One region of the Nesterenkonia halotolerans genome, then DNA from elsewhere that is predicted to be linked to it. Evidence: predicted binding sites of a transcription regulator. Region 1 holds the regulator's gene; each other region holds the start of a gene.
The links. The regulator HspR, encoded in region 1, represses chaperone genes until heat shock. The targets are predictions, from matches to a motif close to AAGTTGAGTCNNNNNGACTCAACTT.
Positions count from the first base shown of each region.

Region 2: clpB (ATP-dependent chaperone ClpB) is a predicted target of HspR. The motif match lies at 880-904, and genes of this name have one in related genera.
Region 3: H4W26_RS04730 (Hsp20/alpha crystallin family protein) is a predicted target of HspR. The motif match lies at 9,155-9,179, and genes of this name have one in related genera.

Region 1 covers NZ_JADBEE010000001.1:1,517,724-1,528,142, forward strand. Annotated here, with positions in the region: gene H4W26_RS06975 (hypothetical protein) at 1-711, opposite strand, end outside; gene H4W26_RS06980 (methyltransferase domain-containing protein) at 839-1,624, shown strand; gene H4W26_RS14015 (CPBP family intramembrane glutamic endopeptidase) at 1,666-2,667, shown strand; gene H4W26_RS06990 (winged helix-turn-helix domain-containing protein) at 2,873-3,202, shown strand; gene H4W26_RS06995 (BCCT family transporter) at 3,184-5,175, opposite strand; gene trmB (tRNA (guanosine(46)-N7)-methyltransferase TrmB) at 5,349-6,308, opposite strand; gene H4W26_RS07005 (penicillin-binding transpeptidase domain-containing protein) at 6,311-8,254, opposite strand; gene H4W26_RS07010 (heat shock protein transcriptional repressor HspR) at 8,335-8,799, opposite strand; gene H4W26_RS07015 (DnaJ C-terminal domain-containing protein) at 8,802-9,794, opposite strand; gene H4W26_RS07020 (nucleotide exchange factor GrpE) at 9,824-10,419, opposite strand, start outside.
Region 2 covers NZ_JADBEE010000001.1:2,143,878-2,154,296, forward strand. Annotated here, with positions in the region: gene H4W26_RS09735 (TnsA-like heteromeric transposase endonuclease subunit) at 1-734, opposite strand, end outside; gene clpB (ATP-dependent chaperone ClpB) at 956-3,592, shown strand; gene H4W26_RS09745 (methylated-DNA--[protein]-cysteine S-methyltransferase) at 3,625-4,227, opposite strand; gene H4W26_RS09750 (DUF3073 domain-containing protein) at 4,586-4,786, shown strand; gene H4W26_RS09755 (Sir2 family NAD-dependent protein deacetylase) at 4,790-5,734, shown strand; gene H4W26_RS09760 (MFS transporter) at 5,794-7,332, shown strand; gene H4W26_RS09765 (TetR/AcrR family transcriptional regulator) at 7,349-7,987, shown strand; gene H4W26_RS09770 (LysE family translocator) at 7,997-8,608, shown strand; gene H4W26_RS09775 (ATP-binding cassette domain-containing protein) at 8,652-10,157, opposite strand; gene H4W26_RS09780 (energy-coupling factor transporter transmembrane component T family protein) at 10,150-10,419, opposite strand, start outside.
Region 3 covers NZ_JADBEE010000001.1:1,030,080-1,040,498, reverse strand. Annotated here, with positions in the region: gene dapC (succinyldiaminopimelate transaminase) at 1-703, shown strand, start outside; gene H4W26_RS04775 (citrate synthase) at 814-2,097, shown strand; gene H4W26_RS04770 (hypothetical protein) at 2,243-3,292, opposite strand; gene dapD (2,3,4,5-tetrahydropyridine-2,6-dicarboxylate N-succinyltransferase) at 3,316-4,269, opposite strand; gene dapE (succinyl-diaminopimelate desuccinylase) at 4,347-5,486, shown strand; gene H4W26_RS04755 (SDR family oxidoreductase) at 5,496-6,239, shown strand; gene H4W26_RS04750 (GNAT family acetyltransferase) at 6,247-6,693, shown strand; gene H4W26_RS04745 (LOG family protein) at 6,697-7,338, opposite strand; tRNA gene H4W26_RS04740 (tRNA-Asn) at 7,428-7,499, shown strand; gene purU (formyltetrahydrofolate deformylase) at 7,618-8,493, shown strand; gene H4W26_RS04730 (Hsp20/alpha crystallin family protein) at 8,615-9,061, opposite strand; gene H4W26_RS04725 (siderophore-interacting protein) at 9,298-10,170, shown strand; gene H4W26_RS04720 (TM2 domain-containing protein) at 10,225-10,419, opposite strand, start outside.

The DNA.
Region 1 (10,419 bases):
GCGGGCGCCGGTCCGCTCCTCTTCATTGCCGAGGGTCTCGAAGCGCCCCCCGTCGGGGAAGACCGCGGCCACGCCATGATGGGCCTCCTCGGTCGCTGACACCTCGGTCTGGAGCTCGGACGCGGCACCGAGGTCGAGATCAGTGAGCTCGGACAGGTCATAGCTGTGGATCTCACCATTGCCATCGAAGAACAAGGTCCCGACTCCCTCGTGGGAGACCACGTGGCCTGGCGCGGGCCCGTCCACGGTGACCTCACTGAGAAGCGGATCGGTGGTGTAGAAGTGGTCGTGGTCGCCGTGGGGCTCGGCCCAGGTGCCGCCGTCGAGCAGTCGGAAGCTCTCACCCTCGGTGAGGAAGAAGTGCCGACCATCTCCGGCAGGGTTCACCCGGAGGAAGCCCTCTGCCTCCTCCTCGCCCAGCACCTCGAGCGTGGCGCCGTCGAGCACGGCGACACCGCCGTCGTAGGTGACCGCAAGCCTGGGACTGGGGCCTCCCGCTTCATGGGTCTCGCGGTCCGAAGGTTCGACGTCGGACTCCGACACCTCCGTGGATTTAGTGGACTCGGCCGACGCGCCCTCTGCGGAATCGGCGTCGGCGCTGGCGGACCCGTCGGCGCAGGAAGTCAGCGCCAGCACGGAGACCGCGAGGAGAGAAGGCAGGGCGAGAGAGGACCGGGCCCGAGAGGACAGTGTGAGTGATTTCGTGTTCATGCGAACCATTCTCATCTAAGCCCGGCGCGAATTGCAAATCGTTCGCATTACCAGTCGAAGGATCCGCGGGTGTCGGAATGTGTCAGACCCCCGGCGGTGGTCCGCGACCCACACTTAGACTCGATCCATGCCCAGCACCCAGTGGAATCCGGGGGCGTATCTGACCTACGCCTCCGAACGGACCCAGCCCTTCATCGACCTTCTTCAGCGTGTGCGAGCCCCGAAGGCCGCCCAAATCGTCGACCTCGGGTGTGGACCTGGCAACGGCATGCCGGTGCTGCGGGGGATGTGGCCCACGGCGCAGATCACCGGCATCGACTCCTCGGAGGAGATGCTGCAGCGGGCCCGCGAGGCCACCGATGACGACCGCATCTCCTACCACCGCGCGGACATCCGCGACCTTCAGCTGCAGGAACCAGCCGACCTGATCGTCTCCAACGCGGCACTGCAGTGGATCCCCGAACATCGCGAACTGCTGCCCGCCATCATGGACAACGTCGCCCCCGGCGGCATGCTGGCGGTCCAGGTGCCCGGAAACTTCAATGCGCCCAGCCACCAGCTGCTCGCCGAGTTCGCCGCCGCACAGCCCTATGCGCAGCACATAGACCCGGCCGCGCTGCTCAAGCCCACGGCGGAGCTGACCGATTACATGCTCGACGTCGCCCAGCCCGGCTGGGAGGTCGAGGCCTGGGAGACCAGGTATCACCACGTTCTGCAGGGAGAGGATCCGGTCTTCGACTGGATCTCGGCCGCGGCGGCCCGCCCGGTGCTGCAGTCGCTCCCCGAGGAGGTCCGCGAACAGTTCAGCGCGGAGTACAAGGCTGCGCTGCGCGAGGCTTACCCCGCGACCCGCATCGGCACGATCCTGCCGTTCCGGCGACTGTTCTTCATCGCCCGACGTCAGCGAGGCTGAGCGAGGCTGAATCGTTCAGCCGGAGCCGGTAGGGTCATCGCGTGAGTGTTCCCACCAATACCCTGACGGCGACGCCGCGCACTCCCCTGGTCATACTCAGCGTCTTCGTGCTGGTGACCCTGGGACTCGGCTGGCTTGTCGGGCTGCCGCTGATCCTGATGAGCCCTGAGGAGCGCAGCGCCGCTCCGGACGGCGTGTACATGAACGTCTTCATGCTCACTCCGGCGGTCGCCGCGGTCATCGCCTACCTCATGGAACGGCGCCAGCCCCTCGGGGTGCTCTACGGGCACACCGCTGCGGAGCGCGAGCCGGCAGGCGCTCAGCTCAAGTCACAGAGCATCACCGATGCACTGGGCATCACCCCGCTGCGCCCGGTGGGGAGGCTGCTGGCCTGGAGCATTCTCGCGCTGCTGCTGTTCTTCGCGTTCAGCCTGGCCGCACTGCCGATCGGCGCCGCACTGGGTGCCTACCCGCTGGACCTCTCCATGCCGATCTTCGTCCAGGATCTGAGTGCCCGACTGGGACGCGAGGCCACCGAGTTCATCGCCACCGGCCTGCTGGTGGAGGTGGGGTATATCTTCTCCGGCGCGGTGCTCGGCGTGGTGATCCATGCGGGCATCGAGATGGGCTGGCGCGGCTACCTCTTCCCACGCCTGCAGGTGCGCTGGGGATCACGGGCCGCCGTCGTGCTCACGGGAATCGTCTCAGGACTCTGGTACGCGCCGCTGCTGGCCGTGGGCTTCTTCTACGGCCAGACCCCGGTGTTCCTGGCGCTGGCGCTGATGATCGGCTTCTCGATCATCATCGGCGGCGTGCTGGCCTGGCTGCGCATGCGTTCGGGCTCCATCTGGCCGGCCGCCTTCGCCCAGTCGATGATCTCGGCCGCCGCGATCCTGCATTTCTGGTTCGCCGAAGCCGGAGCACCCACCGACTTCCGTGTGGCCACGCTGCAGGGCGTCACGGGCTGGATCCTTCCGGGACTGCTGCTGCTCGGGCTGCTGATCTTCGCCCGCCGCGCCTACGCGCCGCCTCGCTCCAGGTAAAACAAGGCTGCGCCACCTCGGCTGCGCCGGCCCGCTCCAGCTGAAGCCAGTTCTCGCCACCTCGGCTGCGCCGGCCCGCTCCTGCTGAGAGCCGCAAGATACATCCGCTTTACACGCCCGACAACACCGAGAAACCACCGCGCCATAGCCTGAGTCCAGGCAGCCCATGACATGCCTGACGGACCCGGCATGGTGAGGAGCGGTGATGGCGATCCCAGCGCACCAGCATGCCGACGAGGACCAGGTCCTTCGGCTGCAGACCCGCCGCGGGGACATCCGGATCACCGGCGACACCGTGCACCTGCCGGGGCCGAGCGCCGCTGCGGTGCAGCTGGCGCCCGGCCCGCTGGCGCTGATGCGGGCGCTGATGAAGGCGCAGGGTGCCGTGCTCTCCAGGGAGCACCTGTTGGCGGTGCTTCCGCACTGCGGCTCAGAGCACGCCCTGGAGATGTGGGTCTCACGGCTGCGCCAGTCACTGCCTGACCCCTCGATGGTCAAGACAGTGGTCAAACGCGGTTACCGCTTGGTGGTCTGACCCTCGGGATCCTGCTCGGCCTTGGGGTCCTCGGTCACCACGGTGCCGATCTCCCCGGTCTCGGGATCCCAGCCGTCGGCCCACTCTCCGGTGGCGAAGTCGTAGCCGACCGGCGCCCCGTCCTCATCGGTGCGCTGGTACCACTCGGTGTAGTCATCATGCTCCGAGTCGACCTCGGCGCCGGCACCCTCACCCGGGTGGGTGGGGACGACCTCGAGCGCGAAGTCATCGCCGTAGCGTTCCACGCCGTCGAGCACGGCGTTGCTCACGGCCAGATCGGCGTACTTCTCGCGCAGCGCATGCGGATCGGTGGCGAGCTCGCGGGACCAGGCGATCATGATCAGGATCAGCACCAGCGCGAAGGGCAGAGCGGTGACGATCACCAGGGATTGCAGACCCTGCAGAGCGGTGCCCTCGCCGAGCAGCAGCATCACCGTGGCCACGCCTGCCATCACGAGGCCCCAGAAGACCACGACGAGCTTGTTCGGGTCCTGATCGCCGCGGGTGGTGAGGATTCCCATCACCACTGACGCGGAGTCGGCCGAGGTGATGAAGAAGATCGCCAGGATGACGACGACGACGATCGGCAGCCACTGCAGGTACGGGAGGGCATCGATCACCGAGAAGAGCACCTCGGGAGCACTGAGGTCCGGGCTGACATTTCCCTGCCCCTCGCGAGCCAGCCACATGGACACGCCGCCCATGACCCCATAGGCCACGAAGAGCAGCGAGGAGGGGACCAGGATGACCCCGAGGATGAACTGACGGATGGTCCGGCCGCGGGAGACGCGGGCGATGAAGATGCCCACGAAGGGGGACCAGGAGATCCACCAGGCCCAGTAGTAGACGGTCCATGCCGACTGGAAGTCCAGGGTCTCCTGGCCCCAGGAGGCCGAGCGGCCCATCATCTGGAACATGGTGCCGAGGTACTCCATGAAGGCCGAGGGCAGCAGGTTCAGCAGGAACAGCGTCGGACCGGCGAAGAAGAAGACGGCGATGACGCCGATGGTGAGGACGATGTTGATGCTCGAGAGGTAGCGGATGCCTCGGGAGATGCCGGAGACGGCCGAGACCACGAAGCATGCGCTGAGCACGGCGATGATGCCGATCATCATCGTGTTGGTGAGCTCGGAGGCACCGGCCACGATGACCACACCCTCACCGATCTGCATCACGGCGATGCCCAGGGCGGCCGCGGTGCCGAAGAGCGTGGCGATGATCGCGAACATGTCGATCATCTTTCCGGCGAAGCCTTCCGAGTGCTTCTTGCCGAACATCTTCTCGAAGATCGCAGACATCAGCGGCACGCGGCCACGGCGGTAGGCGGCGTAGGCCACCGCGCCGCCCACCAGGGCGTAGATGCCCCAGGCGTGAAGGCCCCAGTGGAAGTAGGTCTGCGCCATCGCACTGTGCAGAGCCTGATTCGACTCGGGCTCATGTTCCAGCGGTGCGGGCACGTTGTAGAAGTAGGCCAGCGGCTCGGCGGGTCCCCAGAAGAGGACGCCGATGCCGATGCCTGCGGCGAAGAGCATCGCGATCCACGCGAAGGTGGAGTATTCAGGCTGTTCGCCGTCCTTGCCGAGCGGGATCCTGCCGTAGCGGGTGGCGGCCAGGATGAGCAGGAAGACCAGCACGACGATGGCGAGTGCGTTGAAGAGCCATCCGGCGTGGACCATGGTCCAGTCGTAGGCGATCCCTGCGACCTCACCGACGCTCGCAGGGTTCGTGACGCCCCAGATCACGAAGGCCACGGTCAGCACGCCGGTGATCGCGAAGATGAACCAGTCGATGCTGTAGCGGCGGCGCTGCTCGTCGATGCCGATCCCGGGCACGAGCGCCGGGTGGGTGTCGTGCGGGTAGCGAGCCCGGGAGATGGGGTTCAGCTGGCCCAGTGCCTGTCCGGCCTGGCGGGACACGCGTCGGGTCTCCTCCCCCAGTCGCTGACTCCGTCGGGGTGGCTGCTCTTCAGACATGAGTGTTGTACCTCAATCTCGTTGTTCTGCCGACCTTGTGGATCCGGCAGTTCGATACAGGTGCGAGTCTGCATCTTCGCTCACAGCTTGTGTGAGAGTGTTCTCGGTTCGTCCGGGTCTGGCTACGACTCCCGTCCACGAGGGACAGCCGCGGCGGCAGCGAGGGCGCTGCCTCAGAGGTTCTCTGCCGACCTCCTGATGAAGGTGAGGTCGAAGATCTTCCGGCCGACGTTCAGCGCCTTGGTCTCGAAGTCGGTCTGTGCGCGACCCGAGAACCTGGGGGCCCAGCCGCCGTCGTCGTCGCGGGCCTCCTCCAGGCTGAGCGGCTGCGGCTCCTTGCCCATGGACTGTGCGTCAAGATCGTACAGGCGCACCTGCGTCAGCGACGAGTCCTCACCGGCGCGCTCACCCGCGTGCGGATTGCTGAACTGGGGCGAGGCACTGAGGACCTCGCGCATCTGCACGGCGTAGCCGGACCAGTCGGTGGCAAGCCGGAAGACGCCCCCCTCGGGCAGCACCCGGGCGATCTTCTCGAGGAACCCGGCGTCGATCAGTCGGCGCTTGTTGTGCTTCTTCTTGTGCCACGGGTCGGGGAAGAAGATCCAGACCTCCGCGACCTCGCCCGGGCTGAAGAGCTGGTCGAGGACCTCCGGCGCGTTCGCCACGGCGACCCTGACATTGCGCAGCCCTTCGCGGCGGAGCCGGCTCACCAGCTGCGCGGCACCGGGCTTGTAGACCTCGATGGCGAGGAAATCGGTCTCGGGGTTCGCCGCGGCGGCGTGCGCCACTGCCTCACCAGAGCCGGAGCCGATCTCCACGATGATCGGCGCGGAGCGGCCGAACTCGGCGGCCCAGTCGATCCTGAAACCCTCGGCCACGGAGGTGTCGCGCTCCCCGTGGGGGATGTCCAGCAGCTCATCCCCCAGCGCCGCGTCCCAGGTCCGCTGGTAGCTGGGTTTGAGCCGATTGCTGCGGCGCACGAAGGAGAGCGGCCGGCGCATCGGGAGCCTGGGGGCGGCCGCAGAGGCAGGGGCGGAGGCATCGGGTGCGGAGGCATCCGGCGCAGCGGCATCGGACTGGGAAGTTTCGGGCGCGGAAGTGTCAGGCTGGGAAGGCTCGGGCTGGGAAGTCACCGCTACAGGATAGCGGAGGCGCCCTCGAGGAACTCCTGGAGCAGCGGGCCGTTGGTCGATCCGCCGAACTCACCCTCCTCCAGGAAGATCGCGACGGCGAGGTCCCCCTGCATCGCGATGGCCCAGGTGTGGGAGTACGCGTCGTCACCCTCGCCCCGCTCCGCTGTGCCGGTCTTGGCGTAGATCGGCTCGCCCGGCACGTCCCCCATCGACTCCAGCGAGCCGAAGTTCACCGTGTCGGTCATCAGCGTGCGCAGATCTTCAACCTCATCAGCGGTGACGCCGCCCTCCACGGCTTCTGGTGCCTCCTCGGGCACCACGAGATGAGGCTGGATGGTCTCCCCGGCGGCGATGGAGGCGGTGACCGTAGCCATCCCCAGTGTGGAAGCCTCCACGTTGCCCTGCCCGAAGAGGTTGGAGGCATGCAGGTTCTCCTCGGAATCCGAGGGGATGGAGCCCATGCGGGCAGGGACGCCGATGTTGGGATCCTCGCGCAGACCCAGATCCAGTGCGGCCTGGTGGACCTCTTCGGAGGTGACGTCATCATAGGCATCGGCGAAGACCGTGTTGCAGGAGACGGCCACCGCGTCGCGGAACTCGATGGTGCCGAGGTACGCGTCGGGGAAGCCGGAGTAGTTCCCGAACTGCTGCCCGTTCACGGTGGTGCCCTCGGTGCACTCCACCGAGGACTCCGGCGTCAGCCCGTCGCGGAGCATCGCCAGGGAGGAGACCACCTTGAAGGTGGAGCCCGGAGCGTAGGTGGACTGGGTGGCGACGGGGACGTACCCGCCTTCGGGGTCATGACTTGCCGCGGCGAGGATGCCGCCGTCGGAGGGACGAATGGCGACGATGCCGGCCGTGGTGTCCTGCTCATCGGCGATGTCCTGGGCGAGGTTCTGCAGCCGTGGCACCATCGTGGTGTCAAGGTCATCGCCGGCTTCGGGCTCCACGGCGAACTGCGTCTCACCGTTGAACTGGATCTCCATGCCCGGGGTTCCGCGCAGCGTGTCCTCGTATGCGGCCTGGATTCCGGTGAGACCCACCGTGTCTCCCACCGAGAGGCTCGGATCTGACTCGAGGATCTCTGCGGTCACCGGCCCCACCCGGCCCAGCAGCAGCGGAGCGAAGTCACGCGAATCAGCCAGCGGCATCTGGTCATAGATGGAGGCGGCACCGGGGATCTGCTCGACCTCGGTGGCGGTGACGTCGCTCTCCTCGCGGCGCAGCGTGATCGCCTCGACGAAGGCCATCTCGCCTCCGGCCATGACGGTGTCTGCGTAGTCTCCTGCGTCCCGACCGACCAGCTCGGCGAGCTCCTCGGCGGAGGAGCGCACCGTCTCCTCGTCGGCCGGCTCCCCGTCCTCGGCCAGCTGAGCCTTGTCGATGCCGAGCCGCACCACGTCTCGGTTGTAGACCATCGCACGTCCGGCATCGTCCATGATGCGGCCACGGTCGGCCGAGGTGGTCACCAGGTCCAGCGTCTGGTCTCCGGTGTAGTCCGGGAAGATGATCTCCGGGGTGCCCTCCACCTCCCAGGCCTCTGACTCCTGGTCGTAGACGAGTTCGGCCGTGGTGTCATAGCTCCAGGTCTCACCGTCGATGCCGAGGTCGTCGAGCTCCCAGCTGTGCTGCAGCGGAACGGTGGCGGTGACCGGACGCGGGGAATCCTCACCCGGCTCGTCCAAGGTGATCTCGCCGGCGGTGACCGTAGGGTCGATCTCGCCGAGCGGCTCATGCAGGTTCTCCACAGCGGCGGTCAGGGATGCCGCGTCGCCGGAGGCGAAGCCCAGCTCGGAGAAGTCGCCCGTGCTGACGGCGGTGGCGAGCGACCCCGCCGCGTCGTCGACCGTCTCGGAGGGCTCAGCGCCGCAGCTGGCCAGCACCAGAACTGTCCCGGCTCCCAGGACACCGACGGAGATGGACCGGGGGAGCTTCGAAACAGACATGTCCTCCAGTATCCCGGGGACCACCGCTCGGGACATGCAGGACTCGCTGAGTGCAGGTCAGACGCCTGCATGGGAGCAGCTCAGCGACGGCGCGGGGCAGGCTCCCACAGGACCAGAGCCTGTGTGTTCGCCCGGGGCCGGCGACCGCGAGCCACGGTGACCACATCGCCATGAGGGCCGACGGCGAAGATCCGGGGTTTCGTGGAGTGTCGTTCGGATTCACGCAGCTCGTGGCGGAGCACGTCCACGGTCTCTTCGAGGACCTCCACCCGGTTCTGCAGCTCGAGGATCCGACGGATGCCCTCCAGCGAGACGCCCTCCTGGGAGAACTGCTGGATCTGGCGGAGCTGCTCGATGTTGTACGGGGAGTATCTGCGGTGACGCCCGCCCTGGCGTCGCGGGGTGACCAGACCGATGCGGTCGTACTGGCGCAGGGTCTGGGGGTGCATATCGGCGAGTTCGGCCGCGACGGAGATGACGAACATCGGCGCGTGCCGCTGGTCCGCCTCGAGCATCCGCGCGTCGAGCCTCATCCGAGCATCCATGATCACAGCACCGCCTTGGCCTCTAGGCCTTTCCGGGGATCCATCCCCTTCGTGGCCTCCGCATACGCCTTGATCGCGTCCAGGGCCTCGTCGGGAAGATCCTTGGGCACCTGGACCTCGACGGTCACCAGCATATCGCCGGAGACCTCGCGACCCTTCTCTCTGCGGCGCACGCCGTGTCCCTTCAGACGCAGCACCCGGCCGGAGGCAACACCTGCGGGAATCTTGATGTGCACCTTCTCGCCGTGCACAGTGGGCACCTGGACAGTGGTGCCCAGCGCGGCCTCATCGAAGGCCACGGGGAGGTGGATGCGAATATCGTCATCCACCCGTTCAAAGAACTTGTGCGGGGAGATGGCGACCTCGACGAGCAGGTCACCGGACCCCCCGGGACCGCGCTGGCCCTTGCCCTTGACCCGGACCTTCTGTCCGGCGCGGATCCCGGCGGGGATCCGGACGTCGATGACGCTTCCGCTGGGCTCACGGAGCCCCACGGTGGTTCCGCGAATGGAACCACCGAAGGAGATCGTGGTCTTGGAGGTGCGGTCAGCTCCCTTGGCGGGCGCGCCGCCGCCGCCGAAACGACCGCCGAAGCCGCCTCCACCGAAGATGTCGGAGAGGTCGGGCCCGCCTGCGGACTGGCCCCCTCCGCCGCGACCGAAGCCGCCGCCGGAGCCGCCGTTGAAGAGGTTTCCGAAGAGATCCTCGAAACCTCCGCCGGCCCCGCCTGGACCCGGGCCACCCGAGAATCGGGCACCCGAGCCCATGGCGCGGACGGCGTCGTACTGTTCGCGCTGCTTCTTGTCACCCAGCACGGAGTGGGCCTCGGCGATGTCTTTGAACTTCTGCTCGGAAGCATCATCCCCGGGGTTCTTGTCGGGGTGATGCTTCCGGGCGAGCTTTCGGTACGCCTTCTTGATGTCCTCCTCAGAGGCATCGCGGGAGACGCCGAGGATGGCATAGAAATCTTTATCGATCCAGTCCTGTGAGGCCATGGCGCCTCCCTCCTTCCTTGTTTCTCGGTTCAGCTCTCGGCGGGTCCTGAGGAGACCATCACCTGGGCCGCCCGAAGCAGGCGATCACCGTGGCGGTAGCCGGCACGCAGCACGACGGCCACATGATCGGCGGGGATCTCCTCATGAGGCTGGGCCATGATGGCTTCGTGCTGGTTGGGATCGAAGGCTTCACCGATCTCTCCCACCACCACGAGACCCTGCTGCTGCAGCACCGACTCGAGCCGTGAAGCGATGTGCGCGAACGGCCCCTCCTCGAGGTCGCCCGCCTGGCGGGCCGAGGAGATGTCGTCCAGGACCGGCAGGAGCTCGGTGACGAGCTGGCCCTTGGTCCGCTCGCGCTCTGTGGCCCGATCCCGCTCCACGCGGCGCCGGTAGTTCACATACTCGGCCTGGAGGCGCTGCAGGTCAGCCTGCAGCTCCGCCTCGCGCACAGCGTCATCGGCAGTGTCTGCCTCATCCTCTGATGCCATAGCCGCCTCGGCGATCTCCTCCTCCTCGGTGCCGCGGAGGAACTCCTCAGCTGCCTCGATGCGCTCCTCCGGCTCGGTCTCGACACCGCCGGTGATGCCTTCGTCGCCGGTCACCTGATGCAGCTCCGGCTCCT
Region 2 (10,419 bases), 630 kb from region 1:
GCTCTAGCTCCTGCCGAAGATTTCAGAACGGTCTCCTCGCCGAGCGGTTGCTCCAGATCGAGGGTCATGTACCCAGCCCACAGGCAGGCCAGTACTGCCACGCGCCATGAATTCACGTCGCAACCCTCGGGCCTTCTCGTGAGGACTTCGCGCAGCGTCACCTCGCTGCAGTCCAAGGTCGCGCGAGCGGCGTCGACCAAGCCTGGAGGAAGACGTTCAGGGCGTCTTCCGACCGCGAGGGCTTTGATATTGCGGAGTTTTGCTCCGTCACTACCCGTGAACACTTCGTAGTTCCAGCCCTTCGTCCGGCAAAGGCTGCGTGTCCAGGCTAGTTGCGCTTCGACCTCTGGCCTTTCCAAATGAGCTGAGGGTTTCACGTCAACCAAAGTGACCGTCTTGTCTCGATGGACTAGCAGGATGTCGGGCACGTGTTTGCGTGGCGCAGCGCCCTCACGCCCCATGATTTGGAACGGTTGGGTAGCTATCCGTCCCACGTTCAGGTCGAAGTCGGCCAGCCACAATCGGTCTAGCTCGAGCAAGCTCTCGTAGACCATCACCCGCCGATTGGTAGAAGCCCAGAATAAGCCGGGGTAGTTCCGTTGACCTTTGAATGTCGGGGGTACCCGGACCGGAAGGCCTTCCACTATCAGGTCAGCACGTGCTTGTTCCCAAGTCGTGCTGACTTCATCGCCGATCTCGTTGCAGTATTTGACCGTCGCTTGGGGTTTGCTCACGTTCTCACTTTGCCTGCCGGACAGGCAGATGAGAAATCTGACACGCTGTGGCCAAGTAGGTGATAATTGGCCAACTTATACGAGAACCTACAGGCGGATCGGATGTCGAGCGGTCTTGCGTCAAGGAATACTTCCGCCCACTCTAAAGTTGAGTATGATGGACTCAAGTTTATTCGACGCCATCGTGTACCCGGCGTCACTACGCACTGGGAGGGGCAGACATGGACGTCAAACTCACGACCAAATCGCAGGAGGCGGTCTCGGCCGCCGCAATGAACGCCAACACCGCGAGCAACCCGCAGGTGGAGCCGGCGCATATCCTCAAGGCGCTCATGGATCAGCGCGAATCCATGGCCGTCGCGCTGCTCAAGGCCGCCGGCGCAGATGCGGATGCCGTGAGCACCCGCGCCTCGGCCATCATCAAATCCCTGCCAGCCACCAGTGGTGACTCTGTCGCCGCGCCACAGTTCTCGCCCGCCGGGCTCAACGTCATCAAGACCGCCCAAGCCCAAGCCGAGGACTTCGGGGACGACTTCGTCTCCACCGAGCACCTGCTGATCGGCGCAGCCTCCGACGGCGGCCCCACCGGCAAGGCGCTCGCCGAGGCAGGTGTCACGATCCAGGCGCTCAAGGCCGAGCTTCCTGGGCTGCGCGGGGACCGCAAGGTCACCTCACCGGACCCGGAGAACAGCTTCCAGGCGCTTGAGAAGTACGGCACCGACATGACCGAGATCGCGCGCTCCGGAAAGCTCGATCCGGTGATCGGACGCGATTCCGAGATCCGCCGCGTGGTCCAGGTGCTCTCCCGCCGCACCAAGAACAACCCGGTCCTGATCGGTGAGCCCGGGGTCGGGAAGACCGCCGTCGTCGAAGGCCTGGCCCAGCGCATGGTGGCCGGTGACGTCCCCGAATCGCTGCGCGAGAAGACGCTGATCTCACTGGACCTCGGCGCGATGATCGCCGGGGCGAAGTACCGCGGCGAGTTCGAGGAGCGTCTGAAGGCCGTGCTCGAGGAGATCAAGGCCGCCGAGGGTCGGATCGTCACGTTCATCGATGAGATCCACACTGTGGTCGGCGCCGGGGCCTCGCAGGGCTCCATGGACGCATCCAACATGCTCAAGCCGATGCTGGCCCGCGGGGAGCTGCGGCTGATCGGCGCCACCACGCTGAACGAATACCGCGAGAACATCGAGGCCGACGCCGCGCTGGAGCGCCGCTTCCAGCAGGTCTACGTGGGCGAGCCCTCCGTGGCCGACGCGATCGCGATCCTGCGCGGGATCAAGGAACGCTACGAGGCCCACCACAAGGTGGGCATCGCGGACAACGCCCTGGTCGCCGCCGCCACGCTCTCGGATCGCTATATCAGCGGCCGGCAGCTGCCGGACAAGGCCATCGACCTGATCGACGAGGCCGCGTCGAGGCTGCGCATGGAGATCGACTCCGCGCCGGTGGAGATCGACGAACTGCGCCGCGTGGTGGACCGGCTCACCATGGAGGAGCTGGCCCTGAAGAATGAGACCGACCCGGGCTCCGCCGAGCGGCTGAACTCGCTGCGCGCCGACCTGGCCGACAAGCGCGAGGAGCTGGCCGAGCTCACCGCTCGCTGGGAGGCCGAGAAGGGTGAGCTCAACCGTGCCGGTGAGCTGCGCGTGAAACTCGACGAGCTCAAGTCCACAGCGGAACGGGCCCAGCGCGACGGCGACCTCGCCGAGGCCTCCCGCCTGCTCTATGGCGAGATCCCGCAGGTGGAGAAGGACCTGGCGGCCGCGGAAGAGGAAGACGCCTCCACCCCGGCCGAGGGCAAGAAGATGGTCGCCGATGAGGTGGACGCCGACGGCATCGCCGAGGTCATCGCCGCCTGGACCGGGATCCCTGCTGGTCGGCTGATGCAGGGCGAGACTGAGAAGCTGCTCCACATGGAGGAGCTCATCGGCTCGCGGCTGATCGGGCAGAAGAAGGCCGTGGGCGCGGTCTCCGACGCTGTGCGTCGCGCGCGCACCGGGGTGGCTGACCCGGACCGGCCCACTGGGTCGTTCATGTTCCTGGGTCCCACCGGCGTGGGCAAGACCGAGCTGGCCAAGGCGCTCGCGGAGTTCCTCTTCGATGACGAGCGTTCGATGGTTCGGATCGACATGTCCGAGTACTCCGAGAAGCATTCGGTGTCCCGGCTGGTCGGAGCGCCCCCAGGCTATGTGGGCTATGACGAGGGCGGGCAGCTCACGGAAGCGGTCCGGCGTCGTCCCTATTCGGTGATCCTGCTCGACGAGGTGGAGAAGGCCCACCCCGAGGTCTTCGACATCTTGCTGCAGGTGCTCGACGACGGCCGGCTCACCGATGGTCAGGGCCGCACCGTGGACTTCCGGAATGTGGTGCTGATCCTGACCTCGAACATGGGGTCGCAGTTCCTGGTGGATCAGACCCTGGAGACTTCGGTGAAGCACCAGCGGGTCATGGATGTGGTCCGCGCCTCCTTCAAGCCGGAGTTCCTGAACCGGCTTGATGACGTCGTGATGTTCGATCCGCTCTCCATGGAGCAGCTCAGCGGGATTGTGGAGCTGCAGATCGGGCTGCTGCAGGAGCGGATGACCGCACGCCGGCTCACCCTGGAGGTCACCGAGGCGGCCCGGGATTGGCTGGCGTTCACCGGCTATGACCCGGCCTATGGTGCCCGCCCGCTGCGCCGACTGGTGCAGCGCGAGATCGGCGATCAGCTCGCTCGCGCGCTGCTCTCCGGTGAGGTGGAGGACGGGGACACGGTGCTGGTGGACCGCGAGGAGCTCACCCTGGAGGGTGAATCCATGCACGGGCTCACGGTGTCCAAGAAGCCCGCGAACGGTCCACTTCTCCTCGACAGCTGAACCCTCGGGGTCAGCGAACCGCCCGGGAAGGGTCAGGAGAGCGTGAGGCCTTCGCGGGCCAGCAGTGCGCGTTTGGTCTCCGTGCCGCCGAAGCCGTAGCCGCCGATCCCGCCGTCGGAACGGATCACCCGGTGGCACGGCACCGCGAAGGCGACCAGGTTGTTCGCGCAGGCGCTCGCCGCGGCCCGGTGTGCCAGCGGGCGGCCCGCCATCTGCGCGAGCTCCGCGTAAGACACCGTCTCCCCGGCGGGCACCTCGCGCATCGCGGCCCACACGTCCTGCCGATACTCCGAGCCCGGCTGGATCACGGGGATCTCATCCAGCGCGGTGTGATCCCCCGCCGCATAGGCCGCCAAGGCCTCTGCCACCCTGCCGGTGCCGGCGGGAAGCGGCTTCATCTCCCGGGCGGCGGTGGTCGGTGCCAGCAGCTCCAGGCGATCCATGAGTCCCTCCAGCACACGTCCGATCGCGGCCACCTCGGGTTCCTCGCCGATCGCCTGAGCCAGCGAGGCCGCACGGATGGTCTCGTCCTCGGGGGAGTAGATCACCACAATGGCGCCCAGCCCGTCGAGGGAGGCCGAGGACCAGCGAAGCTCGGGCAGATCGGACTCCGGCGGGAGGGACACATCAGTCATATGCCGAATTCTCCATCGCCCACCGAACCAGGTCCACCTCCGCCCTGGACCGCGGCTTGATGGTGCCGCTTCCAGTCTGGAGAGCCCGGGGCGAGCGGCCCGCGACGCGCAGGCACGCCTTGGGCAGCACCGCGGGCATTACCGCGGAACAGAGTCGGCCTCCGCGGCGTTGAACCAGGTGACTGACCTGACCAGGCGAGGTCGCATGTGATCGTGCTGACCAACAGCGGCAATCTGACGACGGCGCAGCGCCAGTCATGTTAACCTAGTGAGCACGAACTACTTTTAAACAGCTAATCCCGCGATGAGCCCTGCCCGGCATCGTAGAGGACACGAGAAGACAGAGGGGGTCTCGCTTATGGGGCGTGGCCGTCAGAAGGCGAAAGCTACGAAGCAGGCTCGGGAGATCAAGTACTACACTCCGGACACCGACCTGACTGCGCTCGAGAGAGAGCTCGCCAAGACCCGCGGTGATGGGGATGTCTCCGGCAGATCGCGACCGGACTCCGAGGAACGAAGCAGCAGTTTCGACCCGTACGAGGATAAGTACGGGCGCTGACGCGTGACTGAGCCCACCTCAGAGGCCTTCACCAGACCCGTCGAGAACGCCCACAAGGCGGCTCTGCGGTCCATCGCGCGAGTGGTGGAGGACACCGCCGAACCCCAGCCGGCCGATCAGGCCCGCGAGGGCATCGCCGCGCTGCTCAAGAACGGCGGGGTGCTGGCCGTCACCGGAGCCGGTGTCTCCACCGACTCAGGCATCCCGGACTACCGCGGACCCCAGGGCTCCCTGCATCGGCACCGTCCGATGACCTACCAAGAGTTCCAGCATGACCTCGCCGCGCGCCGTCGTTATTGGGCCCGCGGCTTTGTCGGATGGCGCCAGATGCATCGCGCCGAGCCGAACCAGGCCCACCGGCTGCTCGCCAAATGGCAGACCGAGGGCCTGCTCACCGGACTCGTCACCCAGAACGTGGATGGGCTTCACCGCGCCGCCGGCTCGGACCCGGTGATCCATCTGCACGGGGACATGGACTCGGTCATCTGCCTGAACTGCGGCAACCGCGAGACTCGGTCCTCCATGGACACCAGGCTCCAGGAGGCGAACCCCGGCTACGCAGAGGCCGCGTTCGCCGCCGCTGAGAACGTCAATCCTGATGGCGACGTCACGCTGGATCAGTCCTGGGTGGAGAAGTTCCACATGATCACCTGCCTGGTCTGCGGATCAGACCGGCTCAAGCCTGACGTCGTCTACTTCGGGGAATCGGTGCCTGCTGAGCGCAAGGCCGCCGTGGATGAGCTCGTCGCTGCATCCTCGGCGCTTCTGGTGGTGGGCAGCTCCATGGCGGTGATGAGCGGATTCAAGATTGCCCTGACCATGCACCAGTCGCACCGCGCCATCGGGGTGATCAACGGCGGACCCTCCCGAGCGGACGCGAAGGCAGACTGGCGCTGGCGCACCCGCATCACTCCTGCCCTGGAGGAACTCGACGAGCTTCTGCACTGACCTGGGAGGATTCCGCGAGGTAGTTACTGTACCGTACGTATAGTATAGTAACTCCGGTGATGACCCTTCCTTCTTTGCATGCCTCGCTCGGCCAGACGCTCACCGCGTGGCAGCGATGGACCATGCTCGCCATCGTCTCTTCGGCCCTGCTGCTGATCGCCCTCGACAACACGATCCTGTACACGGCGCTGCCCACGCTCACCACCGAGCTGGGCGCGTCCTCCTCAGCTCAGCTCTGGATCATCAACGCGTATCCGTTGGTCATCGCAGGGCTGCTGCCGGGCTCCGGCGCGCTGGGGGACCGGTTCGGACATAAGCGCATCTTCCAGGTCGGACTCGGCATCTTCGGTGTGGCCTCGACCCTGGCCGCCTTCTCCGGCACCTCCGAGATGCTCATCGCCTCCCGCGCCCTGCTGGCGGTGGGCGCCGCCGCCATGATGCCGGCGACCCTGGCGCTGATCCGGCTGACCTTCGCCGTGGAGCGCGAGCGCAACCTCGCCATCGCCATCTGGGCCGCGGTCGCCACCGTCGGCATGGCCCTGGGCCCCATCGTCTCCGGGGTGCTGCTGGAGTTCTTCTGGTGGGGCTCGGTGTTCCTGGTCAACGTCCCGATCGTGATCGCCGCACTGGTGCTGATGCTCGTGGTCGGCCCGGCGAACATCTCCAACCCACGCCGGCGCTGGGACTGGCTGTCCTCCGCGCAGGTGATGGTCGGCCTCACCGCCGCGGTGCTGGCGATCAAGACCATCGCCGCAACCCCGGTGAACTGGCCGCTCTTTGTGGTCTCCACCGTCGTCGCCGTCGTGATGCTCACCGTCTTCGGACGCCGGCAGGTGCGGCTGAATCGCACCTCGGAGCCGCTGGTCGACTTCAGCATCTTCCGCAACCGCGGGTTCAGCGGCGGCGTCATCGCCGCGGGCGCCAGCATCTTCGCCATCGTCGGGGTTCAACTGGGCACCACCCAGCGCTTCCAGCTGGTGGAGGGCTTCAGCCCGCTCGACGCCGGCCTGATCGTCTCGGCACTGGCCGTGGGCTCCATGCCCTTCGCGCTCTTCGGCGGGGCGATCCTGCACCGCTCCGGCCTGCTCACCCTGATCGGCGGCGGCATGGCGCTGGCCGCCGTGGGCGCGGGCGGAGCCATCTTCGCCACCCTCGCAGACTCGCTGCTCTGGCTGGTGATCAGCTTCGTCGTGCTCGGCGCCGGGCTGGGTGCGTCCATGTCGGTGGCCTCCACCGCGATCATGGGCAACGTTCCGCCCCGCCGCGCCGGAATGGCGGCCTCCATCGAGGAGGTCTCCTACGAGTTCGGCGGACTGGTCGGGGTGGCCCTGCTGGGCAGCCTGATCACCTTCGTCTACACCCGGGTGCTGGTCCTGCCCGCGGGGGCCGAGGAGTTCGCCGGGCAGGCCCCGGCTGCGGTGCTCGAATCCGGGAGCGCCCCCGCCATGGGGGCGGCCGCCGAGGCCTTCGACACCGCCTACCTCGCAGTGCTGATCGGCGTCGCCCTGATCATGCTGCTCGCGACCATCGCCTCGTCCTGGATGCTGCGCCGGTACACTCCGGGCAGCGAATCCCAGGCCTACCCCGGAAACCACTGAGCGGAGATCCAGCACTGTGCGCCCCTCCAAACGCCACGAGATCCTCGACGCCGCCACCCGCGTGGTCCAGCGCGAGGGTGTCACCACCCTGACCTACGAATCCGTGGCCGCCGAGGCGGGCATGACCAAGGGCGGACTGCTCTACCACTTCCCGTCCCGGGAGGAGCTGCTGCTGGGACTGCACCGGCATGTGGCTGAGCAGTGGGAACGTTCCCTCGAGGCGCAGGCGGGCGGGACCGCACAGGAGCTCTCCTGGGATGAACGCTTCCAGGCTTTCGTCCGGCTCTCGCAGAACCCCGAGCGAGCCGAGCTGCTGCTCATGCTCGAGGCGTCCGAGGATCCGGTGGCGAACGCAGCGTGGGATGAGGTCTTCGCCCGCTGGGCCCCGCAGCCCCCGGAGGTCGTGTCAGCCCCCGACGACGACGCGGAAGCCGCCGCGCTCCGGTGCTTCATCGCGCGGCTCGCCGCCGATGGGCTGTGGTTCTACGAGGCACTCTCCACTGAGGGCCTGGGCCCTAAGATGCGTGAGCGTGTCACAGAGGAGATCATCGCCTTGGCACAGCGTGCCAGCGATTCCACGACGCAGCGCGCCAGTGAATCGGCGGCGCGGCCCGCCAGTGATTCCGTGGCGAAGCCCGCCGACGCCGCAGAGTAGTCTCGTCCAGTGGCAATTCTCTCTCTGATGCTCTTCGTGGTGGCCGGCGCTGGCACGCCGGGGCCCAACAACACCATCGTGATGGCCTCGGGCGCTGCCTACGGGTTCAAGCGCACCCTGCCGGCGATCCTCGGAGTGAACGTCGGGTTCCCCTCCATGGTGCTGCTGGTCGGGATCGGGTTGGGCCAGGCGCTTGAGCAGTGGCCGGTCATCTTGGACGTCCTGCGACCGATCGGCATCCTCTACCTGCTCTGGCTCGCCTTCAAGATCGCCACCGGGCCGACTGACCTGCGGCTCAAGCAGGAGGCCAAACCCCCCGGGTTCGTGCAGATGGCACTGTTCCAGTTCGTGAACCCTAAAGCATGGACGCTCTCGGTGGCGGCGCTGAGCACCTTCACCGGATTCTGGGACTCGTTCCTGGCCGAGGTTGCGGTGATCGCACTGGTCGCCCTGTGCTTTGGAGCTCCCTTCACCGTGGCCTGGACGCTGCTCGGCGTCGGCGCGGGGAAGGTGATCTCCCAGCCGAAGCACATGCTGATCTTCAATGTGGTGATGGCCGCACTGTTGGTCGTCTCCGTGGTGCCCGCGATGATCGACACCTGGGAGTCACTGCCGCTGTAGTCTTTCCAGCGCCTGGCGCACCCGACGCAGGCAAGACCAGCAATCAGGTGTCTGGAAGCAGGTGGTCCGCCACCAATCGCAGCTGGTGATCGCCTACCTCCGCAGCCCAGCGCCGATCATGGGTCGCTACCAGCACGGCTCCCCCTGCAGAGGTGAAGCTGCGCAGCAGATGGCTCAGCCGGGCCATCCCGGCAGCGTCCCGGCCCAGAGTGGGCTCATCGAGCAGCAGCACTGCTGGGTTCATCAGCAGCGCGGAGGCGATCACGCAGTCCTTGCGCTGCGCCGGCTGGAGGTCATAGGGGTGGTCTTCGGCGTGGGCGGTGAGGCCGGCCATTTCCATCACGCGCTGGACATCCAGCTCCCGCTGCTTCTTCGCCTGGAGCCGGTCCGCGCGCTTGAGTCGACGCCCGCCGGGGCCCAGCGGGGCGGCGCGCATCAACTCGGCGTGCACCGTGGAAGCCGAAAGCTGATCCCCGGGATCCTGGCCTACCCAGGCGATATGGTTCGCCCGGCGATGAGCCGGTTCCGCCGCGAGCTCCACCCCACCGGGACCGAGGATGCTGGCTCCGGCCCCTGAGGGGACTAGGCCCGCGAGGGAGCCGAGGAGGGTGGACTTTCCTGAACCGTTCGCGCCCAACAACGCGGTGACCTCGCCAGCGCGCAGATCCAGTTCCACGCCATCGAGCACCTGAACGGAGGCGCGATGGACAGAAAGGTCGCGCACCCGAAGCAGCACCTCGTGGCCTGGGCCCCGAGCAGAGTTCGGCAAGTGCACGGGCGTGTTCAGCGGGGTGTGAACCTCGTGGCGCGCGTCCCAGATCCCGTGTGCGGCCAGCTGAACCGGTGTGACCGAACTCGGCATCAGGCCACCCGCACTGAGCCGTTTCTCGTCCAGGAACAACACGCGGTCGCATTCAACGCTCAGCTCGTCATGCTGATGCCCGGTGAGCAGCACGGCACCACCGGTGGCGCGGAACTGGCGCAATGACCGGGCCAGCCGCCGTCGTGCGCTGTGGTCCAGTGATTGGGAGGCCTGGTCCAGCACCAGGACCCTGGGGTGCAGAGTCAGCAGGCTGGCGAGGGCGGTGAGCTGGCGCTCTCCGCCGGAGAGTGTGGACAGCTCGCGTTCGGCCAGTGCGGTGATGCCCAGCGTCTCGAGGCTGACCGCGGCGCGGGCGAGGCAGTCTTGCAGCGGCAGACCGATCAGGCGTCCAGGCAGCGCCGCCTCCTCGCGCACGGTGCGGCTGAGTCCGGTGACCTGGGCCTCGGGATCGTCGCCGAGCATGCCGATGCCGTCGTCGGTCGCCTCGCGGGAGCCGGTGCTCTCGCCGTGCTCGCCGAGCAGCCGGGCGACGGCGCGGGCGAGTGTGGAGGTCCCGGCGCCCTGGGGCCCGAGCACGGCCACGGCCTCGCCAGGATGCAGCATCAGGTCGACGCCGGTCAGGGCAGGGTCATCGGATCCGCGGTAGGTGAAGCCAAACTCGCGCAGGGTCAGCACCGGTGGGGAAGGCGGCGCAGAGGATGAGGGGAGTGGCGCGTGTTCAGGCATCGAGCTCTCCGAGCAGGTCGGTGGCGGAGGGAAGCGGCAGCAGCCCGGCCAGCGAGGTGCCGACCAGCAGCACCGAGCCGGCGGCGGCGCCCCACCGCAGTCCGCGCTGTGCCGCACCCTGGGGGTAGAACTGAGCGGGGGAGGGCCTCGGTGTCATGCCGAAGCCGCGCTGGGCCAGGGCGTCGTGGCGCTGATCCAGCTGGGTGATGGCGGTGACCAGCAGTCCGGTGAGCACGCCGGTGAGCAGACGCAGCCGGACGGA
Region 3 (10,419 bases), 490 kb from region 1:
GCTGATCTGGATCAACTCACCCTCGAACCCCACCGGCGCGGTCGCCAGCCTGGAGTGGATGCGCTCCGTGGTGGCTCTTGCGCGCCGGATCGGTGCCGTGGTGGCCTCCGACGAGTGTTACGCCGAACTTCCCTGGGAGGTGGACGGGGACGACGTCCCCTCGATCCTGGACCCCCGGGTCTGCGGCACGGACTCCGAGACCGGTGCCAGCGACCACCGCGGGCTGCTCGCCGTCTACTCCGCTTCCAAGCAGTCGAACCTCGCCGGATACCGGGCAGCGTTCGCCGCGGGCTGCCCCGAGCTGATCGCCGGTCTGGTCAACACCCGCAAACATGCCGGCATGATCGTTCCGGCTCCGATCCAGGCCGCGCTGGCGGCCGCACTGGACGACGACGCCCATGTGCAGGCTCAGCGCGAGGTTTACCGCCGACGCCGGGACCTGATGGTGCCGGCGCTGCAGGCCGCCGGGCTGCAGATCGAAGACTCCCACGCCGGGCTGTACCTCTGGTGCCGCTCGGCGGAGGCTGATCCCGCTCAGGCCACGGCAGAGGACACCTGGTCCTTGGTGCGGGCGATGGCGGAGCGGGGAATCGTCGTCGGACCGGGGGTGTTCTACGGCGAGCACGGCAACGGCTATATCCGCGTGGCGCTGACCGCCACGGATGAACGGATCGCTGCTGCAGTGGCTCGACTCATGGGTTGACCGGCGAAGGTTACACCCAAATCCGTGAACCAGGACACAACTGGCAACCGGCCGTGACCTCACGGTAGGTTTGTCATGATGTCCCCCGAGTGTGTCTGATAAGGAGACCCATGACTGAGCAGACTCCTGCCCGCCTGAGCTACCAGGGGGGCGATCTGGAACTTCCCGTGCAGTCCTCAGTCGAGGGCAACGACGGCCTTGATATCGCGCCGCTGTTGAAGACCACCGGTGCGGTCACCTATGACCCCGGGTTCATGAACACCGCCAACGCGAAGTCCGCGATCACCTACATCGATGGCGATGAGGGCATCCTGCGCTACCGCGGATACCCGATCGAGCAGCTCGCAGAGCACTCCAGCTTCCTCGAGGTCTCCTACCTCTTGATCTACGGCGAGCTGCCCACTCAGACGCAGCTCACGGATTTCGACCAGGTCACCCGGCGGCACACGCTGCTGCATGAGGAGCTGCGCGACTTCTTCGGCGGCTTCCCGCGCGACGCGCACCCGATGCCTGTGCTCTCCTCGGCGGTCTCCGCGCTGTCCACCTATTACCCGGACTCGCTGGATCCCTTCGACAAGGACCACGTGGAGCGCTCGACCTATCGCATGCTCGCGAAGGTCCCCACCATCGCGTCCTATGCGTATAAGAAGTCCATCGGACAGCCGATGCTCTACCCGGACAATAACCTCACGCTCACCGAGAACTTCCTGCGGGGCTGCTTCGGCGTGCCCGCAGAGCAGTACGAGCTGGACCCGGACATCGTGAAGGCCCTGGACACGCTGCTGATCCTGCACGCGGACCACGAGCAGAACTGCTCCACCTCCACCGTGCGCCTGGTCGGCTCCTCGCAGGCGAACCTCTTCGCCTCGGTCTCCGCCGGCATCAACGCGCTCTACGGCCCCGCCCACGGCGGCGCCAACGAGGCGGTGCTCAAGATGCTGCGCCAGATCCAGTCCGGCGACGTCAGCCCGGAGGCCTTCATGGAGAAGGTCAAGAACAAGGAGGACGGCGTCCGGCTCATGGGCTTCGGACACCGGGTGTACAAGAACTACGACCCGCGTGCCCGCGTGGTCAAGGGCCTGGCCGATGACCTGCTGGCCAAGCTCGGCGGCGACGACGAGCTCTTCGACATCGCGCAGCGCCTGGAGCAGAAGGCCCTGGAGGACGATTACTTCATCGAGCGCAAGCTCTACCCGAACGTGGACTTCTACACCGGCCTGATCTACAAGGCCATGGGCTTCCCGGAGAAGATGTTCACCGTGCTGTTCGCACTCGGCCGGCTTCCCGGCTGGATCGCCCAGTGGCGCGAGATGATCGAGGATCCCTCCACCAAGATCGGCCGGCCTCGCCAGATCTACATCGGCGAGCCCGAGCGCAACTACCCGGGAGTCTGAACTCCCGTTCGTTGATCCCCCTTCGCTGACCCCTTACGTTGAGCGGCGGATTCTCCGACTAGTCACGGGGCCCTTCGGCCTCAACTACTCGGAGAATCCGCCGCTCAACGCGTAAAGGGGGGGGGCGCTGCAGCGGGTCTCGCGCTCAGTCGCGGGAGAAGCCGATCTCGACGGCGTCGTCGCTGGCCTCGTCCACGCGCTCCCAGCGTCCGGTGTCGCGCTGCCACTCGTGTGTCCCGGCGTGCACCGACTGCACGCCATAGGTCTCCGCGGCCGCCACGGCCCACTGCGCCACCAGCCAGAGCGGGTCCCCGCGCTCAGCGGAGTCCTCATTGACGGGATCATGGACCCCTGCTTCGGGGTCCACCTCGGCGACCGAGACGCTCAACGAGCCGTTCTCTCCGGAGCCCTCGACGGCGATGGACTCCTCGCCGAGCAGGTTCGGCAGTGTGGACCGCAGCTCCTCGCTGAGACCTTCCGCGTCGGGTCCGGGAACGTCGATCTGGCTGAGCTGGCAGGTCATCCCCAGCGGCTGCATGCCGGTCAACGGACGGGCGAAGGCCCGCGCGAGCTCCTCGTGCTGCGGGTAGAAGCTGGAGTTGTGCGGACGGCTCAGTGCCTCGGCGGCTTCGTCCAGATCCAGCTCGGCGGACCACTCCGTCTCGGAGGTGCCGTCGCCCCGGCTGCTGTTCGAGAGTTCCTGGTAGAACTCGTCCGCGGTCCGCGGGGTGGGGTTCGAGGCGTCCACAGCATCCCACTGGGCGCCCCCGGCGGCGAAGAGGATCGGAGCCGGCACCTCAGCGGCTTCCTCCTCGCCATTGTCCTCCGCGCCCTCCGCGTTCTCGTCCGCCGCCTCCGCAGGATCTGCCCGGTTCTCCAGCTCCGTCTCCTGCAGCGACATGGCCAGCGCGTCGATCGCCGCCTGCACCGGCATGTTTCGATCAGCGGCACCGGCGGCAAGATGCGCGGCAGAGTAGGTCTGCGCGGGAGTGAGCCGATGCTCGGTCTCACCCACCGTCACCTGGCAGCGCTCGTCGAGGAGGTATTCGTTCTCCTCGATGAACTGCCAGGCCCCGTATCCGGTCGCGGCAACGACGGCGGCGACCACCGTGATGGCCATGACCGCCCGGGCGCGGCGGCGACGGCGGTGGACCTTGCGCGTGACGGTGATGGGACGATCAGCTCGCGGGCTCATCAGGACCTCTCTGTGCTCTCTGCTCAGTTCTTGTGCAGAGCCGCGTTGAGCTCCACCTTCTGGCCCTTGCGGGGGACTGCCTGGACTGCGCCGGTGACCGAATCGCGGCGGAAGAGCAGATTCGGAACCCCGGAGAGCGCCGAGGCCTTCACGGTGTCCTCCACGCTGCGGTCATCGCCGAGCACCGAGACCTTCGTGCCGGCGGTGACGTAGAGGCCCGCCTCGACGACGCAGTCATCGCCGATCGAGATGCCCACACCGGAGTTCGCGCCCAGCAGGACCCGCTCACCGAGGGTGATCTTCTCCTTGCCGCCTCCGGAGAGGGTGCCCATGATCGAGGCGCCGCCGCCGATGTCGGTGCCGTCGCCGACCACGACTCCAGCGGAGATGCGTCCTTCCACCATGGAGTTCCCCAGTGTGCCGGCGTTGAAGTTCACAAAGCCCTCGTGCATGACCGTGGTGCCCTCGGCCAGGTGTGCACCCAGCCGGACGCGGTCGGCGTCGCCGATGCGCACGCCCGAGGGCGTCACATAGTCGACCAGACGGGGGAACTTGTCGATGGAGTAGACGCTGACGTGGCCGCGGGCGCGCAGGCGCAGACGCGTGGTCTCGAAACCGGCCACCGCGCAGGGGCCGAAGTTCGTCCACACCACGTTGCTGAGGTGGCCGAAGATGCCGTCCAGGTTGATGGTCCGCGGCTTGACCAGTCGGTGCGAGAGCAGGTGCAGGCGCAGCCACACGTCGGAGGCAGAGGTCGCCTCGGCATCGAGGTCAGATTCGACGGAGACCAGCTGAGTTCTCACCCCGCGGTCAGCATCCTCGCCGGTGGCGGCCTCGAGGCCGGCGATGAGCGCGGCGTCGTCGTTATCGGAAAGCGGGGACAGAACGGGGTTCGGGAACCAGGTGTCCAGGACGGTGCCGTCGGCGGTCACGCTGGCAAGACCATGGCCAGATGCAATTCGGGATTCAGTGCTCATGGGCCCCATCCTACTTTTTCCCGCTGGCCTCGGGTCCGGCGGCGCCGCTTCGCGCGTTCCCCGCCTAGGCTGGAGCCATGGATATCCGTGCCCAGCTCTCCGGCGATGTCGCCGCGCTCACCGAGGCGATCATCGCCTGCGAATCCGTCTCCGGCGATGAAAAGACCCTGGCCGACGCCGTGGAATCGGCTCTCGCCGGGCTCAGTGGCCTGAGCCTGCACCGCGACGGCGACACCATCATCGCGCGCACCGACACCGGCGCGGGGCAGCGGGTCATCCTCGCCGGGCACCTGGACACGGTGCCGCTGCCCACCACCGCAGGATCCCGCGGTACGGTCCCGCCGCGCTGGGAGCGCGAGCAGGGCGGGGACGTGCTCTATGGCCGGGGCGCCACGGATATGAAGGGCGGGGTGGCGGTGCAGCTGAAGCTGGCCGACGACGTCGCGGCTCACCTGGAGGCCGGCGGCTCCCTGGACCGGGACATCACCTGGGTCTTCTACGACCACGAGGAGGTCGAGGCCAGCAAGTCCGGGCTCGGCAGGGTCCTGAGCAGCGTGCCCGGGCTGCTCGCCGGTGATTTTGCGGTGCTGCTGGAACCCACCCACGGGGTTGTGGAGGGCGGGTGCAACGGCACCTGCCGCTTTGAGGTCAGCATCCCCGGGGTCGCCGCCCACTCGGGCCGCGCCTGGATGGGGGAGAACGCGATCCACGGTGCCGCCGGACTGCTGCGCGTCCTGCAGGACTACGCGCCGCAGACCATCGGTGTGGAGGGGCTGGACTACCGCGAGGGGCTCAACGCGGTGCGGATCCACGGCGGAGTGGCCGGAAACGTCATCCCGGATTCCACCGTGGTGGAGATCAACTACCGCTTCGCCCCGGACAAGACCGAGGAGCAGGCCCACGCCCACGTCTACGAGGTGCTCTCCGGTGCGGGCATCACCCGGGATCAGGTGCGGATCACCGACAGCTCCGCAGCCGCACGTCCCGGATTGGAGCACCCCGCCGCGAAGGCGTTCATCTCCGCCGTGGGCGGGGAGCCGATGCCCAAGTACGGCTGGACCGACGTGGCACGCTTCTCCGCCAGGGGAGTGCCCGCGGTGAACTTCGGTCCCGGGGACCCGTTGCTGGCGCACACCGATGACGAACATGTCAGCGCCGATGCGCTGCGCGCCTGCCACGAGGCGCTGCACCGCTGGCTGCTGGGCGACGTCCTCTAAGCTGAATCCATGACCGAACAGCCCCGCCCCGCCGCGTCCACCCAGTCATCCAGCTCCCGATCAACCCGCCCCGTCGCGCTGATCACCGGAGCGTCCCGGGGGATCGGCAAGGCCATCGCGGAGGAGCTCGGCCAGGAGCACCACATCCTGGTCGGCGGCACCAACCCCGAGACGGTCAACGCTGTGGTGCAGACCCTGCCCAGCGCCGAGCCGTTCCTGGTCGACCTCACCGACCTCGACGCGATCGCCCCAGCCCTGGAGGCAGCAGAACTCAGCCGGCTGGACGTGCTGGTCCACTCCGCTGGACTTGCCTGGATGAACCCGGTCGCGGAGACCTCCCCGGCACAGTTCCAGCAGATGTTCACCGTCAACGTCTTCGCCGTGGCCGAGCTGACCCGTGCCGCGCTGCCGCTGCTGCGCGAGTCCTACGGCCAGGTGCTGAGCATCAACTCCGGGGCCGGGTACACCGCTGGTCCGGGCAGCTCCATGTACTCGGGCACCAAGTTCGCGCTGCGCGCGATGACCGATGCGCTGCGGGAAGAGGAACGCGGACGCGTGAAGGTGACCTCGATCCACCCGGGCCGCGTGGACACCGACATGCAGGTCGCACTGCAGGAATCCATGGGGAACGAGAGCTACGACGGCGGCATCTACATCTCTCCGCGGGCCATCGCTGAGGCGGCGCGCACCGTGGTCGACATGGAGGACGCCTCCATGGTCGAGACCCTCTCGATCCGACCCGTGCAGAAGTAGCGTCGTCATGGGTGAGCAGGACTCGCTGACCTCTCCGGTCGAGATCATCGACCTTCCAGAAGACCTGGTGGACGCCGCCGTCGCGCTCTGGCAGCAGACCGGCCTGACCAGGCCCTGGAACGACCCCCACGAGGACTGCCGACGAGCGCTCGCCGGCGCCGAGTCCACAGTGCTCGCGGCGGTGGACGCCCGCCATCGGCTGCTGGGCACCGTGATGCTGGGCCAGGACGGTCATCGGGGCTGGATCTACTACACCGCGGTGGAGAAGTCGCTGCAGGGTGGCGGGATCGGCAAGCGGCTTTTGACCGCCGCGGAGGACTGGCTGCGCGATCGTGGAGTCCCGAAGCTCATGCTCATGGTGCGTCAGGAGAACGCAGAGGTGCAGCAGTTCTATCGGGGCATGGGCTATACCGATCAGGACACCGTCGTGCTGGGGCGCTGGCTGGACTCGTGACGGTCAGCCCGCGGGCGTCCAGGCGCGCAGCTGATGGATCAGATCCTGCGGGTCTGCGCTGATCACCAGGGCGTCGCGACGGGCGGGGGACATGAACCCCTGCGCGACCATATGGTCGACCATACTCAGCAGCGGGTCCCAGAACCCCTTCACGTTATAGAGTCCGACGGGCTTGGCATGCAGGCCGAGGTACTGCCAGGTCCAGACCTCGAAGAACTCCTCCAGCGTGCCCATGCCTCCGGGGAGGGCGAGGAACCCGTCGCCCAGCTCAGCCATCCGGGACTTGCGGGTGTGCATGTCGGGCACCAGCTCCAGCGAGGTCAGGCCCTGGTGGGCCACCTCCCGGTTCATCAGCACCTCAGGGATGACGCCGTGCACCTCGCCGCCGGCCTCCAGGGCCGCATCAGCGATCTGGCCCATCAGCCCGACCGTGGCTCCGCCGTAGACCACGCTGAATCCAGCGGCAGCCAGGGCAGCGCCGAGGTCTCTGGTGGCGGTGGTGTAGTCCGGGTCGGCTCCGGAGGCGGATCCGGTGAAGACGGTGAGGCTGCCGAACGCAGCGTTGCCGCCAGGGGAGCCGGCCAGGGTGCCGCCAGGGGTGTGTGGTGGGGCGCTTGTGGGGGTGGTTGCGGGATCGTGGCTCACGAGGAGATGATGTCACAGCGGATGCTGGCAGATCCACCGCGGGGATTTCACAGCGACCCGGAACCCCTGCTAGACTTTTTTAGTCGCAATCCTCCATAGCTCAACGGCAGAGCACTCGACTGTTAATCGAGCGGTTGTTGGTTCGAATCCAACTGGGGGAGCAGATTCGCCCTCGCCCTTCTGGGCGGGGGCGTTTTTCATGCCCTGTTTCGTGTCATAGTGTCCATGGCGCGGTCCCGTCCGCCCGCACTGACCTGGCGATCCTGATTCGGAGACCTGATGAGCACCCCTGAGACCCAGACCCACGACATCGCCCGACTGATCATCTCCTGCCCCGATCAGCCCGGGATCGTGGCCGCAGTCTCTGAGGTGATCGCCGAGGTCGGCGGCAACATCATCAGCCTGGACCAGTACTCCACGGGCGTGGAAGGGGGACGCTTCTTCCAGCGCACTGTCTTCCACCTGCCCGGGCTCGCGGCCGCCAAGCCCGCCGTGGAGCAGGCGGTCCAGACCAAGCTCGCGGACCGCTTCTCCATGGACTTCTCGCTGACCGCGGCCGATCAGCCCAAGCGGGTGGCGATCTTCGCGTCCAAGACCGATCACTGCCTGCTGGACCTGCTCTGGCGCCACCGCCGTGGCGAGATCCCGATGGACATCGCGATGGTCATCTCGAATCACGCAGACCTCGCCGAGGACGTGCGGCCCTTCGGCATCCCGTATTTCCATGTGCCCATCGTCGACGGCGACAAGGCCGCGGCCGAGACCAAGCACTTGCAGCTGCTGCGCGGGAACGTGGACATGATCGTGCTGGCGCGCTACATGCAGATCATCTCGGAGAACTTCCTGGACCAGGTCGGAGCCCCGGTGATCAACATCCACCACAGCTTCCTGCCGGCCTTCATCGGCGCCGGCCCCTACCAGAAGGCCAAGGACCGGGGCGTGAAGCTCATCGGCGCCACGGCGCACTACGTCACCCGTGATCTGGACGAGGGTCCGATCATCGAGCAGGACGTCATCCGGGTCTCACACAGCGACGACGTCGCCCAGCTCACCCGCTTCGGCGCCGACGTCGAGCGCGCCGTGCTCTCCCGCGCGGTGAAGTGGCACTGCGAGGACCGCGTGATCCGCAACGGAAGCACCACGATCGTCTTCTGAGCGGGACCCCCACCTTCCACGTGAGGGGCGGAATCTCCGGGCATCTGACCCCGCAATGGGGTCACACTCGTCGGAGAATCCGCCCCTCAGCGGTGGGTGGCCCGCCCCTCAGCGGGTGGCGTCAGGAATCGATCGTCTGCTGGCGCTCGGTGGAGGAGATCTGGATCTTGCGCGGCTGTTCGGCGGCGTAGACCCCGGCCACGCGGACATTCAGCACCCCGGACTCGTAGTTCGCAGTGATCGCATCGCCGGAGACCTCGCTCGGCAGGGTGATCGTGCGGGAGAAGGATCCGTAGCGGACCTCGCGAAGGCCATCGGCTTCGGTCTGGCTTCGGCGTTCTCCGGAGACCGTCAACGTGCGTCCGGTCAGCTCCACGGAGACATCCTTGTCCGGGTCGATGCCCGGAAGGTCGGCGCTCAGCACCAGATCCTCATCCTCACGGTGGGCGTCCACGGGTGGGACGAAGCCCGACTGGCGCTGCGCCGCGTCCACTCCTGGGCTGCGCATGGTGCGGAACACGTCATCGATGAGGGTGAACGGATCCAGGCGGGTCAGAGAGGTGTTCATCACAGCAATCAGCTCCTTCAACTCATTGCTCAACGGGTACGTTTCTTGCCTTGCGGCACCGGTTCCAACGGAACCTGGACTCAGTATATTCCAAAGTTGAGCATAGTGCACTCAACTTTTTCGGCCACTGGAGCAGGTGGTGTGCGACCGATCAAGCAACGCAGGCGTGCGTCATAGTTCGGGTCTCAACTAAGGGTCACCTGACCTGTTGCCGCAGAGTGGAATAGAGTGCGCTGGTGTCCAAGACAAAGAAACCACGCGTGCAGCACGTCCTCCGCGTCGAGGCCAAGAAGCAGCTCAGTCCACATATGACTCGGGTGGTCTTCGGCGGCCCCGGCTTCGATGCCATCGAGTTCAAATCGGTGGGCGAGTCTCCGGCGACCGACCAATACGTCAAGCTGCTGTTCCTGCCCGCCGCCCTGGAGCGCGATCCGAGCGCGCAGCAGGACGTGGACCTGAGCCGCCCCTTCGACATGGAGGCGCTGCGCGAGCAGCTGCCCACCGAGCTGATGCCGGTCACACGCACCTACACGATCCGCCACGTGGATCACCTGAACTCACAAATCTGGGTCGACTTCGTGGTGCACGGTGATGAAGGCCTCGCCGGAGTCTGGGCGCAGAACGCCCAGCCGGGAGACCTGATCAGCTTCTTCGGTCCCGGCAGCGCCTACGCGCCGCGTGGCGAGGCCGACTGGCACCTGCTCGCCGGGGATGAGGCCGCCCTTCCCGCCATCGCCTCCGCCCTCGAGTCCATGGACGAGGACGCGCGCGGAGTCGCCGTCGTCGAGATCCGTGATGAATCGGAGCGTCAGCCCTTGACGGTTCCTGCAGGCGTGGACCTGGTGTGGCTGCACCGCGAAGCCGATTTCAGCCCGGAGACGACCATGCTCGCGGACTACCTCGCAGAGCTGAGCATCCCCGACGGAGACGTGCAGGTCTTCGTCCACGGTGAGCGCGAGCAGACCAAACGGATCCGCCGACTGCTGGTCGAGGACAAGGGGCTGCCGCGCAAGGGCATGTCTCTCTCGGCCTACTGGGCCCACGGCCGCATCGAGGACCAGTTCCAAGCGGAGAAGCGCACCCCGGTGGGACAGATCGACCCCGACTGAGGTCCTCGACCTGAGATCTTCACCCCCGGCGGAGATGGCAGCGCCGCGGGCCGATCAGCCGGTGACGCCCGCACTGGTGCCGATCATCAGGGAGATCATCAGCACCAGGGCCAGCAGGATCACGGTGATCGCGGCGCAGAGCCCGGCCCGCTCACGGTGCCCCGCCAGTCGCAGATCCTCTCGGTCACGCATCGACCCGGTGAGCAGCATGATCAGATCGATCAACGTCCACACGAACACCACGGTCAC